2 regions of the Variovorax sp. PEI5 genome follow, and region 1 is predicted to be linked to the other one. Evidence: predicted binding sites of a transcription regulator. Region 1 holds the regulator's gene; the other holds the start of a gene.
What was found. Region 1 encodes FNR, which switches genes on or off when oxygen is low (the NO sensors DNR and NnrR bind a similar motif). Its sites were predicted from a motif close to TTGATNNNNATCAA; they were not measured.

Region 1 (7,201 bases):
GTGCTCGCCATGGCGGCGCTGCTGATCGCCGCATCGATCCGGCATCTGAGCCGGCGCGCGCGCGCCGCCGCCCGGGCCGTGCGCGAAGCCACCGGCGCACTCAAGGAGGAACTCGGTCGTCTCGCCGCCGCCGACGTGGAACTGCGGTGCTACGGACTCGAATCCTGGGCGCACGCGCGCATCGCCGCATCGAGCCGGACGATCGAAGTCCACCAGGGCCGTCTCGCCCGTGTCGACGGCTGGATCGACGCCGTGCTGCCCGCCGTCGCCGGCCTGGCCGTCGCCGCGACCATCGCCCTGACGTGGCAGGCCGGCGCTCCGCTCGCGGCGCTCGCCGCACTGGCGATGCTCATGGCGCTGGAGGGCCTGGGTCCGTGGACGCGCGGCTTCGCTCAGCGCGGCGCGGTCCAGGTCGCCACCCGCCATCTCGACCGGCTGCTGGACCCGCAGCGGACGGCGGATGCAACGGCCACGGCCACTCCCTGCGGTCCATCGGTCGTCCCGGATCACGAGTCACCCCACGTGGCACCCTGCATCGATCTGCGGCGACCGGTCCGCGCGCATCTGCGCGCCGGCGACCGCATCGCCCTGGTCGGCCCGTCCGGCTGCGGCAAGACCACCCTGGTCGAGCAGCTCCTGGGCCTGCGCCCCATCGACCCCGGAACCGTTCTCGTCGATGGCGTCGACCTGGCCGACCGCGACCTCGATCCCGACCTGCTGCGACGCGCCTTCGCCTGGTCGCCCCAGGACGCGCTGCTGCTGGGCGCGACGGTGCGCGAGAACCTGGCGCTGGCCGGCGCCGACATCGACGAGACCGCGATGTGGCTGGCATTGCGCGACGCCGCGCTGGACGAGCGCGTGCGCGCCCTGCCACAGGGCCTGGACACCTGGCTGGGCGAGGACGGCGCGCGGCTGTCGGGCGGCGAGCGGCGGCGCCTGTCCCTGGCGCGGGCCTGCCTGTCCGAGGCGCCCTGGCTGCTGCTGGACGAGCCGACCGAAGGCCTGGACGCCGTCACCGAGGCCCGCGTGGTCGAGCGCCTGGCGCGCCGGCTCGAGCGCACGCGGCAAGGCCTGATCCTGGTGTCGCACCGCCCCGCCCCGCTCGCGCTGTGCCACGACGTCGTCCGCCTGGACGCGTCGCCGGCCCCCCGCCGCCCGGCACGCCCTACAGGACGCGCGAGTACTGCGCGCGCGCCGCGTCGGCCTGCAGGTAGCGGTCGAACACCATGGCGATCGAGCGCACCACGTACCACCCCGATGGCGTGACGACGATGGCGCCCGGCTCCAGCGCCACCAGGCCCTGGTCGGCCATCGGCCGCAGCAGCTCGAGCTCGGCGTGGAAGGCTTTCTCCATGTCGATCAGGCAGGACTGCGCGATGGTCTCGTACTCCACCCGGCCCTGGCACATGAGCGCCATGATGATGTGGCGCCGCGTCAGGTCGTCGCGCGAGCAGGCCAGACCGCGCGCCACGGGGAAGCGTCCCTGGCGCAGTGCGTCGCCCCAGTCGGCGAGCGACTTCTCGTTCTGGCTGTAGCAGCCCGCCACCTGGCCGATGGCGGAGACGCCCAGCCCCAGCAGGTCGGCGGCGGGCTGGTCGGAGTAGCCCTGGAAATCCCGATGCAGACGACCCTGCCGGCGGGCGACGGCCAGGGCATCGCCGGGCAGCGCGAAGTGATCCATGCCGATGTGCTCGTAGCCGGCCGCGCTCAGGCGGCCCGATGCGTTCGCCAGCATCGCCAGGCGCTGCGCGGGTGATGGCAGCGTGGCCGCGTCGATGTGGCGCTGCGGCTTGAAGCGCCGCGGCAGGTGCGCATACGCATAGAGCGCGATGCGGTCCGGGCGCAGGCGGCAGACCTCCTCGATCGTCGTGGCGAAGCGCTCCGGCGTCTGCCGGGGCAGGCCATGGATCAGGTCGATGCTGGTCGAGCGCAGACCGAGCTCGCGCGCCCGCGCGATCAGGCGCTCCACGCTCTCCAGGCTCTGCTCGCGATGCACCGCGCGCTGGACCTCCGGATCGAGATCCTGCACGCCCAGCGACAGCCGGTTGAAGCCCATGGCGGCCAGGCGTTCGAGCCGCTCGGCATCGGCGGTACGGGGGTCGACCTCGATCGACCATTGCGCGTCCGGCTCGATCGCGAACGCCTGGCGCAGCCGTCGCGCCAGCGCCGCCAGCTGCGCGTCGGACAGGAAGGTCGGCGAGCCGCCGCCCAGATGGATGCGCGAGACCGGCGCGCCCAGGCCCAGCGCCCGCTCGTGCAATGCGATCTCCAGCATCAGCAGCCGCAGGTAGTCGTCGGCGCGCTCGTGCCGGCGCGTCACGATCTTGTGGCAGGCGCAATAGAAGCAGACCGACTCGCAGAACGGGATGTGCACATACAGCGACATCGGCCGCGATGCCGTGCCGCGGCCCTCGCGGCGCGCGGCCAGCGCCCGCGCGTAGTCGTCGGCGCCGAAGGCCTCGACGAAGCGGTCGGCCGTCGGATAGGAGGTGTAGCGGGGACCGGGGCCGCCGTAGCGGGCCATCGTTTCGGGTCCGGGATAGGGGCCGGTGCGGATCGGGGAGGGATGCATCGGACGACTGTGCCGCGATCGGCGTCCCATTCCCTTGACCGAAGTCAACCGGGATGCACGCCGTCGATGCATACTGATCGATGCCCATGGACACCCCGCTCCTCACCCCTCGTCCCGTGCCTTCGGTGCAGGCCATGAAGACCGCCTGTTCGAGCTGCAACCTGCGCGAGCTGTGCCTGCCCGTCGCCCTCCAGGACAACGAGCTGGAACGGCTCGACTCGCTGGTGGACCAGCGGCTGGCCGTGCCGCGTGGCGAGACGCTCTATCGCGCCCGCGACCCCTTCCGCTCGCTCTATGCGGTGCGCTCCGGTTTCTTCAAGACCCTGGTGACGACGGCCGACGGCCGCGAGCAGGTCACCGGCTTCCTGATGGCCGGCGAGCTGCTCGGCTTCGATGGCATCGGCACCGATCGCTACAGCTGCGACACGGTGGCGCTCGAGGATTCGCAGGTCTGCGTCATCCCCTTCGAGCAACTGGAGGCGCTGTCACGCGATTTCCTGCCACTGCAGCGCCAGTTCCACCGCATCATGAGCCGCGAGATCGTGCGCGACCACGGACTGATCCTGCTGCTGGGCAGCATGCGCGCCGAGGAGCGGCTGGCCGCTTTCCTCCTCAACCTGACGCAGCGGCTCGCCTCGCGCGGCTTCTCCTCGACCGAGCTGGTGCTGCGCATGACGCGCGAGGAGATCGGCAGCTATCTCGGGCTCAAGCTGGAGACGGTCAGCCGCGCCTTCTCGAAGCTGCAGGACCAGGGATTGCTGGCGGTACGGCACCGGCAGGTGCGCGTGGTCGATCCGGCGGGACTGCGGCGGCTGGTCGACACGCTCTGCTGACGCGCGCGCCCGCACCGGCCGGGTCGCCGGTGGACGGGCGATGCGTTTCCACCATTCGCTGATCTGCGTCAACGTCGCCATGGGCGACTGCGCCTACGCTGCAGGCCTCCTTCACAGCCCGCTGCCTTTCCCATGCTCCGTCCGACGGTCGATGACCTCCCGCCACCCCAGCCCCAGGCCCTGCCGACCGACGCCACACTGCCGCATCGCAAGATCCTGCGCGAATGGCTGCGGCCGTTCGCGCGGCGCAGCACCCCGCGCGCCCTGTGGCTGCTGGGCCTGGACCTGCTGCTGGAGGCGGCGCTCGTCGCGGGCGCGGCGCTGTTCGATTCCCTGGTGCTCCAGACGGCATGCGGCATCCTCGCGGGCCTGGTCATCGGGCGCCTGTTCATCATCGGACACGACGCCTGCCACCAGAGCCTGACACCCCGGCGATCGCTCAACCGCTGGCTCGGGCGCATCGCCTTCCTGCCCTCGCTGACCCCGTACAGCCTCTGGGACATGGGGCACAACGTGGTCCACCACGGCTTCACCAATCTGAAGGGCGTCGATTTCGTCTGGGCGCCGCTGACGCGCGCCGAATATCAGGCCCTCGGTCCCGGCCGGCGCTGGCTGCAACGCCTCTATCGCAGCGGCTGGGCGCCGGGGCTCTACTACCTGCTGGAGATCTGGTGGCACCGGATGATGGCGCGCGACCGGACGGCCCAGACCGAGCGCCCCGTGTATGCGCGCGACTGCCGGCTGGTGACGACCTTCGCGCTGCTCTGGCTGGCGGGCGTCGTCGGCGCCGCCGTCGCGACGGGGCGGGCGCCCGGACACGCCGCCTTCACGGTGTTCGCCGCCTTCGTGCTGCCCCTGCTGGTGTGGTTCACGATGATCGGCTTCGTGGTCTACGTGCATCACACGCATCCGCGCATCTCGTGGCACGACGACCGCGCGGCCTGGCAGCGTGCCCAGCCCTTCGTCTCGACCACGGTGCACCTGGTGTTCCCCTGGCGGATCGGCGCCCTGGTGCACCACATCATGGAGCACACGGCGCACCACGTGGACATGAGCATCCCGCTCTATCGCCTGCGGGCGGCGCAGGCCCGGATGGAGGAACTGCTGCCCGGGCGCATCGTGATCCAGCACTTCTCCTGGCGCTGGTATTTCGCGACGGCGCGGACCTGCAAGCTCTACGACTTCGAGCGCGCCGCATGGACCGACTTCCACCACCGCCCGACCGCGACGCCCCCGCGCCACGCGGGCAGCGCCTGACCGCGATCCCGCGAACGCGCCGGCTCAGGCCGCCGCCGCGACCGGCGGCGCGCGCTCCATCTCGCCTCTGAGCAGCTCGACCATCCGCTCGGCCGCCGGCGACAGGCCGCGATGGCGCGGGCTGACCAGCCCGATCGGCCGCCGCAGCACCGGCGCGCGCAGCTTGCGCCAGACCACGCCGGGGCGGTGCGCCACCTGCGCCGCGAGTTCGGGCAGTGCGCTGACGCCGAGTCCGGCCGCCACCATGGCGGCGATGGTCGCCAGATGCTCGACCTCGTAGCGGGGCGCGAAGCGCAGCTTGTGCGTGAGCAGCGCCTCGTCGGCGTACTGGCGCACGCTGGTGCCCGATGGCATGGAGATGTGCGGCAATGCCGCGATGTCGGCCCAGGCCAGCGCCGTCCGGCCCCGCGCCAGGGCGTGGTCGGCGCCCAGCAGCAGCACGAAGGCATCGCCCGACAGCGGCAGGTAGTCGAGATCGGCATGCGCCGGGTTGGCCGCCGTCAGGGCGAAGTCGACGCGGCCCGCCCGCACCATCTCGAAGGCGGCGGCGGACAGGCTGTCGACCAGCTCGAGCTGCACGCCCGGATGGTCGAGCGCGAAGCTCGCGAAGGCGCGCGGCACCACCGTTGCCGCCAGCGACGGCAACGCGGCCAGCGCCACGCGACCGGTCTGCAGCTCGGTCACGGCGCGCACGCGGCGCACCGCCTCGTCCATCTGGTGGCGCACGAAGCGCGCCTGCTCGGCGAACACCTGGCCGGCGGCGGTGAGCTGGACCGCCCGCGTCGTGCGGTCGAACAGGCGCGTCGCGAGCATCGCCTCCAGGCGCGCCACCGTGCCCGAGACCGCCGACTGCGACAGATGCATCCGCAGCGCCGCGCGCCGGAAGCTCAGGGTCTCGACCAGCGTCAGGAAGACATCGAGTTCCTGCGCGCTCCAATTGATCTTCATGGGTGATCAGTCTATTCAAAAAATCGTCTGGACCTTGCAATCGCGCCTGCCTAGACTGCGCGGCAAACGCACACCAACGAACCGGAGACACAGACCATGAACCCTTCCGTGCAGGCGCGCGGCGCGCGCACCGTCGTCGTCGGCGGCGGCACCATGGGCGCCGACGTCGCCATCGTGCTGGCTCGTGGCGGCGCCCGGGTGACGGTGGTCGAACCCGATCACCACCAGCGCGGCCGGCTGCTGCCGCATGCGAGCACCGAACTGGCCACCGCCGGCCTCGCCGGCCGTGCCGAGCGCATCGACTGCGTGACGCGGCTGGAGGAGGTCGACTGGTCGGGGGTCGCGCTGGTGGTCGAGTGCATCACCGAGCAGCTGGCTCCCAAGCAGGCCCTGTTCGCGCGGCTGGTCGACCTGGCGCCGGCGGACGCGGTGCTGGCCAGCAACAGCTCCAGCTTCCCGATCAGCGCCATCGGCATCGGCCTGGCATCGCCCGGTCGCATGCTGGGCCTGCACTTCTTCATGCCGGCCCACCTGGTGCCCCTGGTGGAGGTGGTGTGCGGCCCGCACAGCGATCCGGACCGCGCGGCCTGGCTGTCGGACTTCATGCGCCGCTGCGGCAGCGTGCCGGTGCTGGTCCGCAAGGACAAGCCGGGCTTCCTGGCCAACCGGCTGCAGCATGCCCTCTCGCGCGAGGCCTTCGCGCTGATCGACGAGGGCGTGGCCTCGCCGGAGGACGTGGATGCCGCCGTGCGCTTCGGCTTCGGCTTCCGCTTCCTGGCCGCCGGCCCGGTGCTGCAGCGCGACCACGCCGGCATCGAGGTCCACTGCGCCGCCGCGGCCACCATGTATCCGACCCTGTCCAACACGCCGGAGCCGGCGCTGGCCCTGCGCGAGCGCGTCGCGCGCGGCGACCTCGGCATGAAGACCGGTCGCGGCTTCTTCGACTGGCCGGAGGACCGGCGCCGCGCCGAACGCATCCGCTACGACACCTTGTTGCGCCAGGGCCTGGCGCTGCTCGCCGCCGAACTGCCCCCGGTCGAGCGCGACGACCCCTCCGCCCCCTCCGCTTCCTCCCTCCCCGATCCACGACCATGACCACCCTCCGGCCGGCGCTCGACGACGCCCTGATCCTCACCGTCGCGCCCAATGGCGCCTACAAGCAGCCCGCCGATCATCCGGCCGTGCCGATCACCGCCGAGGCGCTGGCGGACACCGCCAAGTCCTGCCTGGACGCCGGCGCCGCCATGCTCCACATGCACATCCGCGAGCCCGGCGGGCGCCACAGCCTGGATGCCGAGGGCTACCGGCGGGCGCTCGATGTCGTGCGCCGGGCCGTGGGCGACGAGATGGTGCTGCAGGTCACCAGCGAGGCGGCCGGCCGCTACCAGGCGCCCGAGCAGATCGCGATGGTGCGCGCGCTCCGGCCCGAGGCCGTCTCGATCGGCCTGCGCGAGATCGACAAGCCCGCCATCGGCGAGGCCGGCCTGCGCGAGTTCTTCGGCTGGCTGGCGCGCGAGCGCGTGATGACCCAGGTCATCCTCTACGACGTCGCCGACGTGCGCCGCTGGCAGGCGCTGCGCGCCTCGGAGGT
Region 2 (7,201 bases), 390 kb from region 1:
GAAGAGGTGGGGCCGGAAGGGGCGGGAGGCGTCCTGAACGCCGAGGCGCTGGAGGGGAGAGCGGTGAGTGTCATGGCGTGTCGTCTCGTTGGTTGGGGGGGATGGGAGGGGGAGGCGGCGGGCCGGCCGCGCCCGTAGACACGATAGGCAGCGGGACGCGCCCGGGCCTTGATCTGGCGCAAGCGCCACCACGATGGGTCCGTCGCGCGACGGTCCCGCATCTGAAGGAGTCGGAAGTCATGCCCATGAACATCCTGGGACGCGTGGAGGCCGGGCCGTTGCCGATGCGCTTCGTCGAGCGCGACGACATCGATCACCTCCAGGACCTGCGGGACGCCGGCTATGTACGCCTGCGGTTCGACATCTCCGGGCGCATCTGCACCGGTGCGACGGTGATTGCGATCACATCGCTCGGCCGCCTCGCGATGTGCCATTTCGGGCCCACCGCGCCGGGCTCGGCCGGGCCCTGAGGCCATGGCGCACGGTCCATGGCCAGCGGTCGCGCCGCCGCCGCGCCGGGCGATTCCGGCGCCAGGTCGTCGGCCAGCCTGGCCCAGCCCCGGGGCGTGATCTCGAACACGGTGGCCGCGTCCTGGCGCAGGCAGTCGTCGCAATCGACATGGGCCGGCGGGATCAGCACCCTGACGTGGCCGGCGGCCTCCAGGCCGCGCAGCCCTTCGATCGTCGCCGGATCGAGCGCCACCGCGGGCAGCGCCATCGCGGCCAGTTGCCTGAGCAGGTCCATGGACATCGGCATGTCTCCTCGAACGGGTCGCGTGCCACGACAAGCCCGGGCCCGCGACGGAGCCGGTGATCGGCCCCGCCGGCCAGTCTAGGCGCGCGGCGGGCCGCCGGTCTTGCGCTGGATCAAGACCGCCCCGGAGGCCGTGTTCAGCCGAGGGCCTCCAGCAGCAGCGCCTGCAGCACGAAGCGGCGGTTGTCCGCTGGCGAGGCGCGATCGGTCGGCAGCAGGTCGGCGAGCTGGGCGACCGGATGGCCGGGCAGGGCGGCGCCCTCGAACATCGGGATGCCGGCCTGCTCGACGAGACGGCGGATCAGCGCCGGGTCGGGCCCCTGGCATTCGACGGCGTCGTAGAGCCGGCCCAGCAGCCGGGCGGTGTCGCGCACCTCGTGCCAGGCGCTGTGCGTGGACAGGCCCACGCGCAGCACGGCCACGTGGGCGCCGAGCTCCTCGGCCGCCCGACGGAACATTCCCGGGCCCTCGACGGCCGGCGGCTCGCACCACAGCGCCAGGTGGCGGCCCCGCAGCAGGGGCGGGATGTGCGTGACCAGGGCCGACTGCTGCAGCAGCCGGGCGCGGTGCAGGAGCGTCGTCACGTCCCACGGCGGAACCGGTGCGTCGACCTGGACGGGAGCTGGAGCGGGAATCGGCATGGGATGGGACGACGCGCTGCATGCGGGCTGCGGGGAGGTGCGGGGCTGCGGGCTGCGATGGAGGCAAGGTTAGGAACGTCGGCGTTCCCGGGCTTGATGCAGGTCAACTTTCGAAATGGATGCGCGCCGGATCCGACGCGCGGCGGCCGGCCACCGCGTGCCGGGCGTCTCAGGCGTGCCCGGCCAGCGCGTTCGCCATGGCGCGCGCCAGCGCCGAGCGCGTGCAGGGCTTGCGCAGCACCTCGCGCCGCCGGCCGGTGGATCGCTCGCCGCCTTCCAGCGCCGGCGAGTAGCCCGACATCAGCAGCACCGCCAGGGCCGGGCGGCGGCGCTGCGCCTCGTCGGCCAGGCCGGTGCCGCGCAGGCCGGCGCCCAGGGCGATGTCGCTGAGCAGCAGGTCGAAGGGCGGTGCCGCCCGGTCCAGCGCCGGCAGGGCCTGCTCGGCCGTGGCGACGGCCAGCACCCGGCAGTCCAGCTGGTGCAGGAAGGTCTCGATGACGGCGCGCACCTCGGCATCGTCCTCGACCAGCAGCACGCGCAGGCCGGGCGGCAGCACCGGCTCGGGGCGGGCCGGGCCGGGCGCGACGCCGTCGCCGGCGCCCTCGGGATCGGCCCGGGGCAGGTAGAGCGTGACCGTGGTGCCCCGCCCCGGTTCGCTGTCGATCGCCACGCTGCCCTGCGACTGGCTGGCGAAACCATGCACCGTGCTCAGGCCGAGCCCGGTGCCGCGTCCGGTCTCCTTGGTGGTGAAGAAGGGCTCGAAGGCGCGTTCCCGGACCGCCTCGGGCATGCCGATGCCGCTGTCGGAGATCGAGAGGGCGACGAAGCCGCCGCCGGATGCGGCCGCGCGGTCCCCGCCATGGCGATCCTCGCGTGGCGCGGCGGGCAGGGGGTCGCGGATCCGGCTGGCGAAGCGCAGCGTGCCGCCCTCGGGCATGGCGTCGCGGGCGTTGATGGCGATGTTCAGGAGCGCCGATTCCAGCTGGCCCGGGTCGGCCCGCACGTGGAGCCGCTGCGGCGCCGCCTCGATCTCGATGCGGATGCGCTGGTCGAGCGTGCGGCGCAGCATGCCGGCGAGCGAGTGCAGCAGCGCCTGCGTGTCGACGGCGACGGGCTGCAGCACCTGCCGCCGGGAGAAGGCCAGCAGCTTGCCGGTGAGCTCCGCGCCGCGCCGCGAGGCGCGGGTGGCGGCGCCCAGCAGCTGCCGGGCCTGGGCGTCGTGCACCAGCTCCGGCAGTTCCTGCAGCACCTGCAGGTTGCCCTGGATCACGGTCAGCAGGTTGTTGAAGTCGTGCGCGATGCCGCCGGTGAGCCGGCCGACGCTCTCCAGCCGGCGCGCGTGGTGCAGTTCCTCCTCGGTCTGCACGCGCTGCAGGCTGGTGACCAGCAGGCTGGAGAGCGCTTCCAGGAAGCGCACCTCCTCGTCGCCGAAGCGCCCCGGGGTGGTCGATCGCGCCAGCAGCAGGCCGGTCACGCGGCCCATGTCGTTGAGCGGCACCGCGATCGCGCTGCGCAGGGACGCATCGAGACAGGCGCGCGGCACCGGGAAGCGGTCCTCGGTGGCGTAGTCCGCCGTCAGCACCGGCTCGCCCCGGGCGCACAGGTAGCCCGCCGGCGTGCCGGGATCGTTGGCGACGCGCGCGCCGACCTCCTCGCCCGCGACCGCGCCGACACCGCTGGCGATCTGGAAATCGCGGCGATCGCGGTCCAGCAGCCAGACCGCCGCCACCTCCACCTGCAGCGCCGCGGCCATGATCTCCGGCACGTGCCGCAGCATGTTCTGCAGATCGCGCGTGTCGACCGCCAGCCGGCCGAGCTGCGCCAGGTGCTCGCTGTAGCGGGCGCGCCGCAATGCCTGCCGCACGCGCGGATAGACGCCGATGTCGCGGATGGCGGCGACGATGAACAGCTGGCCGCGATCCTGCACCGGACTCAGCGCGATCTCGACCATCACCACGCCGCCATCCTTGCGCTTGGCCATCAGCTCGGTGTGGGTGCCCATGGGGCGCGGACGCGGCGCGCGGCCATAGGCCTCGCGGTCGGCGGCGTGGCGTGGGCGGATGCCGTCGGGCACCAGCGCGTCCACGTTCAGGGTCAGCAGTTCCGCCTCGGTGTAGCCCAGCAGCGCGGCGGCCGAGGGATTGGCCAGCAGGATGCGCCCGGATCGGTCCACCACCAGCAGCGAGTCGGGGTAGGCGAAGAACAGCGCGCGGAAGATGCTGCCCTCGGCCACCTCCGAGGGCAGGTCGCGCATCGGTCCGGCGCGCCAGGCCTGCGGGTCGTGCGCGACCTCGTCAGCCATGCAGCACCGCTGGCACCAGGATGTAGCCCGCGCCCCGGACCGACTTGATGAGGCGCGGCGCTTCGATGTCGACCTCGATCTTGCGGCGCAGCCGGCCGACCTGGACATCGATCGTGCGGTCGAAGGGGCCGCTCTCGCGCCGGCGGGTCTGCGCCAGCAGGAAGTCGCGCGACAGCACGCGACCGGGATGGCGCGTGAAGGTCCGCAGCAGGTCGAACTCGCCACCGGTCAGGCGGACCTCCTCGCCCCGCGGGTTGAGCAGGCTGCGCGCGGCGAGGTCGAGCTGCCAGCCGGCGAAGCGCAGCCGGTCCTCCGATCCCGCCATGCCCGCCTGGCTGGCCGGTGGCATCGATGCCACCGTCAGGCGCCGCAGCACGGCCTTCACGCGCGCCACCAGTTCGCGCAGGTCGAAGGGCTTGGTCACATAGTCGTCGGCCCCCACCTCCAGCCCGACCACCTTGTCCACCGCGTCGCCCCGGCCGGTGACGATGACCAGGCCGCAACCCCAGTTCTCGCGGATCCGCCGCGCGATGGCGAAACCATCCTCCCCGGGCAGGCCCAGGTCGAGCAGCACCAGATCGGCCGGATCGCGCGCCATGAGTTCGGTCAGCGCGGCGCCGCCGTGCAGTTGCGTGACGCGGAAGCCATGGCTCTGCAGGTAGCCGGCCAGCAGCACCGTGATGTCGACCTCGTCGTCCAGGACCGCGATGTGAGGGGCGTCGTTCATGCGGTGGGAACCCGGTAGGGACCTCCATTGAATTAACCATTTTGGGTTAATTCAATGGGGTGACGCAAGTCGGGACGTCCCCCGCCCGCCGGATCGGCACTCGGATTCAGCGCAGGATCAGCACCGGCAGCTCGGTGTGCGTGAGCACATGCTGGGTCTCGCTGCCCAGCAGCAGCTTGCGGATGCCCTTGCGGCCATGCGAGGCCATCACGATCAGATCGCTGCCGTGCTTGCGGGCCGCGGCCAGCAGCGCGTCGGCCACGTGGTCGGAGCTGACGGTCTCCGTGGTCACGCGGGTGCCGGCGGCCGCGCCGGCGCGCGCGACGGTCTCGAGCATGGCCTGCGCGTCGTCGGCCCAGCGCTTCTCGGTGCGCGCGATCTCCTCGGGCGAATAGGTCATCGCGCCGTCGAGGAAACTCATCGGATAGCGGGGCACCACCGTCAGCGCCACGACCTCGGCGCCCTCCCGGCGGGCCAGCGACAGGGCGGCATCGACGGCCTTCAGCGACAGCGCCGAGCCGTCGGTCGCGACGAGGATCTTGTGGAACATGGGGGAGTCCTTCGGGCGTTTGCGGTGGAGCCCCCAGCCTAGGCCCGTGACCGGCCGACGGCCTTGATCCAGGTCAAGCCTCGGGTCCGGCGACCCTCCGGGGAGGGCTCAGCGCATCGCCAGCACGACGGTGCGCGCCCGGGTCAGCACGGTGCGCGTGGCCTCGTCGCAGGCCAGCCGGCGCAGGCGCTCGCGCTCGGAGCAGCCCATGACGATCAGCTGCGCGGCGACGTCGTGGGCGACCTGCAGCAGGTCGTCCCCGGTCAGCGCGGCGCGCAGGGGCGGATGCCGGTGGTCGATGCTCACGCCATGCAGTTTCAGAAAACTCTCGATGTCGAGTCCGGGCTGCGGCGGGTCGTGGGGTGTCGCCGGCCAGGTGCCCACCAGCAGGATCTCGCTGGCCTGCCGCATGAAGGGCAGGGCCGCGACGAGTGCCTGCGCCGTGGCGCGGGTCTCGCGCCAGGCGATCAGCACCCGCGCCGGCCGGGCGACCACCAGGCCGTGGCGCGGAATGATCAGCACCGGCCGCCCGCTCTCCGTCAGGACCGCTTCGACGAAGCCCTCCGGCAGGTCGGCGGCGGCGGCGTCGCGGGGATCATGCTGGCCCAGCACCACCAGATCCGACAGCCAGGCGCGGCGCGCCACCGCGGCCACGACCGGTTCGTGCCAGGCATGCGTCCAGGAGGCGGCCGGCACGCCGGTGCCCTGCAGGCGCTCGAACGCGGCCAGCGTCCGGGCCCGCTGCCGCGCGTGCCGGTGCAGGTGCAGGGCCAGCCGATGGGCGTCCAGGCCGATCTCGCTCCAGGCCAGCGACAGGCGCGGCGGCGAGACCGCGAATAGGACGTCGAGCCGGGCACGATGGGCGGCCGCCAGTTCGTGCGCGATGCGCAGGCGGACCTCCGCGCAGGCCGTGGCGTCGAGATGGACCAGGATGGAACCGAGAGCGGCCACGGTGGGGAGGAAGGATGGGGTCGTACCGGCCCCGCGCGACGCGCCGGTCCTTCGAGACTTCGAGAGGGTCGGCGCGAGGCCGGGGAGACGCCTGCGATTGTCCCGGCGCCCCGGCGTCGCCACCTTGCGCTGGCGCAAGACGGCGGCGCCCGTCGTGGCGGTGGGCGGAAGCGGCCGCCTACTCCGATCGCGCCGATGGCTCGTGGCTCGACATCCGCTCCAGCACGTGGAAGACGGCGGCGGTGTCGGCATCGCCCAGGCCCATGCCCATGGCGGCGTTGTAGATGGGGATCGCGGCATTGAAGAGCGGCGCGGGCACCCGGCCCTCGGCCAGCGCGGCGACGATCAGCGCGATGTCCTTCTGCCAGGTCGACACCTTCATGGTGGCCTGGTCCCAGGTGCGATGGCTCATCAGCGGGCCGCGCACCTCCAGCATGCGGGAGCCGCCGGCGCCATCGGACAGGACCGCGATCGCCGTGTCGAGGTCGATGCCCATGCGCCGGCCCAGCAGCAGCGCCTCGGCCGTCGAGAGGTTGTGGATCGACACCAGCAGGTTGGCCATCAGCTTCATGTGCATGCCCTTGCCGAAGCCGCCGATCACATGGGTCGCGCGCGCGAAGGCATCGAGCACCGGCCGCACCGCCGCGATGGCCGCCGCGTCGCCGCTGGCATAGACCGCGAGGTCGCGCGTGACCGCCTGGGCGCCGGTGCCGGAGATCGGGCAGTCCAGCAGGACGATGTCGCGCGCCCTCAGCGCGTCGTGCGCGCGCTGCTTGGCGGCCACCGCCAGCGTGCTGGTCTCGATCACGACCAGCCCGGGAGTGCCGGCGGCCAGGATGTCGGCGACGAGGTCGTCGAGCACGCGCTCGCCCGGCAGCGACAGCAGCAGCACGTCGGCCGCGCGGATCACCGACGCTGCGTCCGGCAGGGCCCGCCCGCCATCGGCCGCGAGTTGCCGCCGCGCCGCCGCCACGGGGTCGTAGCCGCTCACCTCGAAGCCGCCACGGATCAGGTTGGCCGTCATGGCCGAGCCCATGATCCCCAGGCCCAGCACGCCCACCCTGCGGAGCGCCGTCGTCGTCGATGTCAAGTCGTTCTCCCGACCGTCACGCCGAGGCGCGCCGGTGATCCATTGATAAATTGAAGATCATACGTGAGGGCGGCGGCGTCATCGATGGCGTCAGACGTCGAAATGACCCCCCGTGGCGCGGCCGTCGACGGCCTGGCCATGGATGCCATGCGACAGGTCCTTGACGGTGAAGAAGACCACGTCCTC

Region 2: a site for FNR is predicted at 5,038-5,051, ahead of AC1MLT_RS17175 (universal stress protein). Genes of this name have one in related genera too.

Annotation. Positions count from the first base shown of each region.
Region 1 is NZ_JBWXPH010000002.1:533,163-540,363, forward strand. Features, by position in the region: gene AC1MLT_RS18895 (ATP-binding cassette domain-containing protein) at 1-1,266, shown strand, start outside; gene hemN (oxygen-independent coproporphyrinogen III oxidase) at 1,166-2,572, opposite strand; gene fnr (fumarate/nitrate reduction transcriptional regulator Fnr) at 2,659-3,405, shown strand; gene AC1MLT_RS18910 (fatty acid desaturase) at 3,538-4,662, shown strand; gene AC1MLT_RS18915 (LysR family transcriptional regulator) at 4,687-5,610, opposite strand; gene AC1MLT_RS18920 (3-hydroxyacyl-CoA dehydrogenase family protein) at 5,707-6,705, shown strand; gene AC1MLT_RS18925 (beta-keto acid cleavage family enzyme) at 6,702-7,201, shown strand, end outside.
Region 2 is NZ_JBWXPH010000002.1:145,992-153,192, forward strand. Features, by position in the region: gene AC1MLT_RS17150 (hypothetical protein) at 1-74, opposite strand, end outside; gene AC1MLT_RS17155 (hypothetical protein) at 341-751, opposite strand; gene AC1MLT_RS17160 (Rossmann-fold NAD(P)-binding domain-containing protein) at 892-1,395, opposite strand; gene AC1MLT_RS17165 (PAS domain S-box protein) at 1,565-3,697, opposite strand; gene AC1MLT_RS17170 (response regulator) at 3,690-4,424, opposite strand; gene AC1MLT_RS17175 (universal stress protein) at 4,531-4,974, opposite strand; gene AC1MLT_RS17180 (universal stress protein) at 5,083-5,925, opposite strand; gene AC1MLT_RS17185 (NAD(P)-dependent oxidoreductase) at 6,104-7,015, opposite strand; gene AC1MLT_RS17190 (cupin domain-containing protein) at 7,106-7,201, opposite strand, start outside.